One region of the Psychrobacillus sp. NPDC096389 genome, then DNA from elsewhere that is predicted to be linked to it. Evidence: predicted binding sites of a transcription regulator. Region 1 holds the regulator's gene; the other holds the start of a gene.
What was found. The regulator LexA, encoded in region 1, represses DNA repair genes until DNA is damaged. The targets are predictions, from matches to a motif close to CGAACATATGTTCG.

Region 2: a site for LexA is predicted at 1,968-1,981, ahead of ACIQ38_RS15585 (YolD-like family protein). Genes of this name have one in related genera too.

What each region holds. Positions count from the first base shown of each region.
Region 1 covers NZ_JBIWFB010000001.1:1,298,579-1,301,753, reverse strand. The annotation lists gene ACIQ38_RS06205 (DUF896 domain-containing protein) at 1-90, opposite strand, end outside; gene ACIQ38_RS06200 (YneB family resolvase-like protein) at 158-805, opposite strand; gene yneA (cell division suppressor protein YneA) at 802-1,119, opposite strand; gene lexA (transcriptional repressor LexA) at 1,295-1,906, shown strand; gene ACIQ38_RS06185 (OsmC family protein) at 2,121-2,552, opposite strand; gene ACIQ38_RS06180 (amino acid ABC transporter ATP-binding protein) at 2,573-3,175, opposite strand, start outside.
Region 2 covers NZ_JBIWFB010000006.1:134,070-137,244, reverse strand. The annotation lists gene ACIQ38_RS15595 (BsuPI-related putative proteinase inhibitor) at 29-895, shown strand; gene ACIQ38_RS15590 (ASCH domain-containing protein) at 993-1,340, shown strand; gene ACIQ38_RS15585 (YolD-like family protein) at 1,400-1,750, opposite strand; gene ACIQ38_RS15580 (YhfH family protein) at 2,098-2,220, opposite strand; gene aceB (malate synthase A) at 2,233-3,175, opposite strand, start outside.

The sequences.
Region 1 (3,175 bases):
TTGTTCTTTTGCTTCTTCTATTGATAATCCTGTTGTTTTAGATTTTTTGGACAGTTCGCTAATTCTTGCTAGCTTTTGTTTACTTAACATATTTAATTCATCCTTTCCTTTTGTACCTCTTATAAAGGTAAGGAAAAAAGCGCCAGAGTGCAAGTCTTTACACTTCCTGAGACTCCACAAATTCAATATATCTACGATGAATAGTTGCTTTACTGATTTCAAAACCTAATCCTTTTAAAGTAGAAGCGATTTCGTCGTAAGTTAAGCCAGCTTTTCTAAGCCTTACAATTTCTTCTACAGGAGCATCTATACGTTCTCTTCCTTCTGGATTTCCTTTTGATTTTAAGTTTTTCTCTGGTCGAAATCCTTGTGAGACAGCACGCTTCATGCCTCGCTTTATCTTTGCATTATGAAGCTTTCGTTGATACTCCTCCACAAGAGCCAATATTTCTAACAGCATGGAATCCATTTCATTTAAATTTAATATTCCTTTATCTTGTAAAGTGAAGACAGAAGTATTTGTTTTTTGAAGTAAATGGAGTACAGCCATTCGACCATTTCCCCGTCCAATCCGGGTCTCATCTTGGACAAAAATTGCTTTAATATCGAATTCTTTTACATATGTAAGTAGGTCAAGCAATCCATCGCGTTCAATATCATATCCACTATGTTGGTCCGTAAAAACTTCGCTTACTTCATAACCTTTCGTTTGTGCAAATTCTAACAGTTCTTCTTGTTGTCTAGTTAAAGAAGATTCTTGTGTTTCTTTTTCAGTGCTTACACGACAATATATTACTGCTTTCAATTGCTATCACTCGCTATCTCTGTACCGTGATCAAAATGAAAATTATCTCTTATCTCTGGAATAATAAGCGTCTCCCCTGCTCTAATATGAGCGGTTTGTAAATTATTCATGACCATCACGTTTTTTATCCAAACTTCTTTTGGTTCATCTACTGCAAACTTATTTGCAAGTTCCCATAAAGAGTCACCATGTTCTATTTTAATTTGATGTTGTTGTTCTGTCGATATTGTATTAGAGATGACAAATGTCGTCAAAAAAACGACACTTAATCCTAAAAATAATGTAATAAAATAGTTTTCTTTTATCCAATTCATCATAAATCCCCCTAATAAGAATGTTTGTTCGGAATGTATGTTCTAATAATAAAACGAACGTTTGTTTTTGTCAACACTTATTAGAACCTATGTTTGCATAAAGTTTGAGAGACTGTTATACTATTAGTAAGAAAGAAATTAGTAGAAAAATGAACATAAAAAAGAGGTGAACTCAATGAAAAAAGCGTCGAAAAGACAAGAAGATATTTTAGCTTTTATTAAGGAAGAAGTTCGTACGAAAGGATATCCGCCTTCTGTACGAGAAATTGGGGAAGCAGTTGGACTAGCATCGAGTTCTACTGTGCATGGGCATCTTGCTCGCCTGGAAAGCAAAGGTCTTATTAGAAGAGATCCAACGAAACCACGCGCAATAGAAATCCTTGATGGCACTGCAGAAAAACAAGGTGTCGTGCATGTGCCGCTAGTAGGTAAAGTAACCGCAGGCCTTCCAATTACTGCAATTGAAAATATCGAAGAGTTTTTCCCACTGCCTGAAACATTCGGTACAGCCGATGATCACTTGTTTATGTTAGAGATTATGGGAGATAGTATGATTGAGGCAGGAATTTTAAATGGGGATTATGTAGTCGTAAAACAACAGCAATCTGCAAATAATGGGGATATAGTTGTCGCTATGACAGAAGAAGACGAAGCGACAGTTAAACGCTTTTTCAAAGAGAAATCATTCTTCCGTCTGCAACCAGAAAACTCATCGATGGATCCAATTATCGTGAACCAAGTATCGATTCTTGGAAAAGTAGTCGGCGTATACCGTCATATACAATAAGATGAAATTCAATCAGTGAGGGGACCTTCCCAACTGATTAAAGTGGGAGTCTTGACTTATCGTTGATGCGTAATAAAATTCTTGTAAACTTGACAAATAAAACGAATGTCCGTATGATGACAAAGAGCCGATATCATATTTAAACGAAAAGTGGACATTTTCGTTTAAATCATCGAAAAACCCTCCCATCTGTAGAAGATGGGAGGGTTTTGTTTTATGCTTCTGTTTGCATTTCTACTTCTTCCCCGTTTAAGATTAAACGATAGGAAATGTCTGCTTTCAACGAAGCAGAAACTGCACAATATTTTTCTTCTCCAAGTTTTATAGCGCGAATGACTTTTTTCGCATCAATATCTCCTTTTACGTCGAATAATAATGCCGCTGCAGTAAAAGCTGTTGGTAATTCTTCTCGACGTGCCCCATCCACTGTAATTTCAATCGATTCAATTTTTTCTAAATGGGGTTTTAAAATCATTGTGACGTCAATTCCAATACAACCAGCTAACGAGCTTAATAACATTTCGGTTGGCGTCGGTGCTTGTCCTAGTCCTCCATAATTTGCCGTTGCATCCATTACCATCGGATAACCAGAAGGTCCTTTTGCTTCAAATGCTCGTCCGCCTTGCCATATTGCTTTTACTTCCATGATTGATCATACTCCTTTAGTTAAAATTCATTTACTTTTGCTAAAAACTTTTGGGCACGTTCTGTAAATGGATGCAAGAAAAACTTCTTCGGTTCTGCATCTTCTACCATTTGACCGTCCGCCATAAATAAAATTCGATCCGCGACATCTTGAGCAAACTTCATCTCATGTGTGACGATAACCATTGTCATTCCTTCATCTGCTAGTTCTTTCATCACTTTTAGTACTTCTCCGACTAGTTCTGGATCTAATGCGGAAGTTGGTTCATCGAACAACATTATTTTCGGTTCCATTGCAAGTGCTCGCGCAATCGCTACACGTTGTTGCTGTCCTCCTGATAGTTTCGAAGGATAGACATTTTCTTTTTCTTGCAAGCCTACCCTTTTCAACAATTGGGAAGCGATCTTTTTCGCTTGTTCTTTTGATTGTTTCTTCACGACGATAATAGCTTCCATTACATTTTCAATCACCGTTTTATGTGGATATAAGTTAAATTGTTGGAAAACCATGCCGGTATCTTGACGGATTGCGTGGATCTTTTTCTGTTGCATTTTTTTCGTGTCTGTCGCATTGATTAGATGATTATTAACTGAAATTGAGCCTCTCGTAATCGTCTCTAATCC
Region 2 (3,175 bases), on a different contig from region 1:
CAGTCTAATCCTATAAAGGAGTGATTCTATGAAAAAGCTTATTTGGGGCGCATTTTCGATTTTCATCATTTTGCTCCTAGCGAGCTGTGGAACAAGTAATGCCGATCCTACTACAGGTGGAGACCCACAACCGCAGGAAGACAAAACTATTTTGACTAAATTGGTAGTAAATGAGGATGGCAATGCTTCCTTTACGATTAAAAATGAAACAGAAGTCGAAAAGAGCATAACATATCCAAGTGGACAGGAAATTGAATATCAACTTTTAGACAATGAAAATAATGTCGTTTATACGTATTCAGCCAATAAAACATTTACCTTAATGCTTCAAGAAAAAACATTAAAGCCAAGTGAAGAAATAGTCATTCCGCTTGAGCTTCAAACAGAATTAGCAGAAGTACCGGCTGGTTCTTATACACTCATTGCGTGGTCTACTTCTAATGAATTAAGTGAACAAAAAGAACAGACAGCTTATAAGTGGGATGGAAAGGATGAACCTGAAAGCACTGTATCTACGGAAACGATTACCGTCTATCAGGCTGATGCGAATGCGGAATATGTAGAACCATATGACATAACTATTGATCCTTCAGGTGATGAAGTCCGTCAAATTTTTGATGAAATAATGGTTTTGGAAGTGGGTTTAATTGATTACCGTTTCGAGAATAATAACACGAAACTCATATTAAATATGGACAGTGGATTAAGTAATGTCCAAGGAAGCGCCGGGGAGCACATGTTTATCGGGACAATTGTACATTCCTATTTTGATAACTTTCCCGAGTTAGAGGAAATATATTTTGAAAAAGAAGGTAATTCTCCTGTAACACTCGCTCATCTAGTAGTGTCGGAGCCATTTACACGAGACCAAGTCTATACAAATTCGTCTAACTAAAAAAATACTCTTTTATAACCATAGCCCGAAATGCTTCTAACGTATACACTTACGTAGAAATAGCAAAGTAAAATTATTTGAACAAGGTGGGCTTTACATGACAAACGATGAAAAAACAAATTTACCTCCAAAAACATGTTCAGTGGAACGATTAATCACAAAGGAATCTGATATTGAACTAGTATTGCAAGGTAAGAAAACGGCCACTCGGCGCAATGGACGTTATGCAGACGTAGGGGAAATGATGGAACTGAATGGGCAGTCTTTTGTTGTTGACAATGTATATATTCAAACGCTTGGTGAGTTGACGGATGCACATGCAAAACAAGAAGGCTTTGAATCAGTGGAAGACTACAAACAATCTATTTTGTCTTACCACCCTCGTATGCCATGGCTACCTCACATGACTGTATGGGTTCACGAGTTTAGCCCTGTTAAGGCTTAGTTTTGGAAACAAACCACCTGCCATTATATCGGTCGGTGGTTTGTTTTACATCTGTTCGCTCATATTAATATTGTTACATCCACAATTTCATCCAATTGCAACATGAATGATGTAAGAATGTCTTCCATTTCTATTGTTCTTTTATTTATATCCACCCAAGTTACCTTTCCTAAGTGAATATGAAATGCTCCGTTTCTCCATGTTTTTATTTCCACTTCTACATTTCGTTTCATTGCTAGTTGAATATTTTCTTGAATAATATCCAGATCCCATTCATCTAGTTGGGGACGAGGAGTCTTCTTTTGTTCTTCCATGTATTCTCTCAGAAGTTTGACGTGTTCCGGCAGCATCATTGCGACCCATTTTTTACTTCCTCGATCCTGTAATTTCGATAAATCTGGTCTATCCACCTAGATCACCTTGCTTTCTTTTTGACTAACGGGAGCGATTGCTAATACGTTCGTTATTAGAAATGTGCGTTTTGCCTTCCTTTTAAAGCAATATCCTTGAAAAGAGTTGTCCTGCACCTTCAATATTTTGACTCTTCTCCTACTGATTTCATTCGATTTAGACAGGTATATTAATTCCACATACTGTCCTCGACTAAAATATTTCTCTAATAAAACACGCACAAACGTTCCCTCCTTTTTATTTAGTATATGAAACGTATGTTCTTTTTACAACAAGAAAATCCTGCTAAATTTAAAAAAGCCCCACCCTTTCTTGTAAAAGAAGGATAGGACTTTCGTACATAGAGTTATTCCTCGTTCATGCCGATGCAACGTTCACATTCATAAAGGGATGATTCTACTTTCTCATGAATCTCACATCCGCATTCACGACAATGTTTTGTGCTTACTTCTTGAGTAGTTGTTTTCATGCAAATCACCTCCTATAATTTTTCATAGCCTGGCAATGTGAGAAATTCAACAAATTCTTGTTCACTTATTAAAGAGAGGAAGAGCTCAGCTGCTTCGTTATAACGACCATTTGCATAGTTCTCGCTGCCAAATGCTTTTTCCAACTTCCCTAGTTCTTCTTGCAATGTTTGTCGTACTAAAATTTCCGTAACTTTACGACCGTCTTCTAATTTCCCTTCTGGATGGCGAATCCACTGCCATACTTGTGTGCGTGATATTTCTGCGGTAGCGGCGTCTTCCATTAAGTGATTGATCGGTGCTGCTCCGTTTCCGCGTAACCATGATGCAATATATTGAACTCCTACACTACAATTTAAACGCAAGCCTTCTTCTGTAATAGAACCTTGCGGAACTTCCAATAAATCCTTAGCTACCACTTGCACATCTTCTCGTTTACGATGAATCTGATTAGACGTAGGCATATGCTCATTAAATTCTCCTAATACTACAGGGACTAGACCAGGATGTGCTACCCATGTTCCATCATGCCCATCAGTCGCTTCTCTCCGTTTATCTTCCCGCACTTTGTTAAATGCCGCTTCATTTGCCGCTTCATCGCCTTTAATCGGAATTTGCGCTGCCATCCCACCAATTGCTGGGGCATTTCTACGATGGCAAGTTTGAACGCAAAGTTGCGTATACGCACGCATAAACGGTGAGGTCATCGTCACTTGACTACGATCTGGTAAAATCACATTTGGTTGATTGCGAAGTCGTTTAATATAACTAAAAATATAATCCCAACGTCCACAGTTCAATCCAGCCGAATGACTTTTTAGTTCATATAATATTTCATCCATTTCAAAAGCTGCCATAATCGTTTCGATTAATACAGTTGCTTTTATCGTGCCATTTGAAACACCTAGCTGCTTTTGGGCAAAGATGAAAATGTCATTCCATAATCTTGCTTCTAAA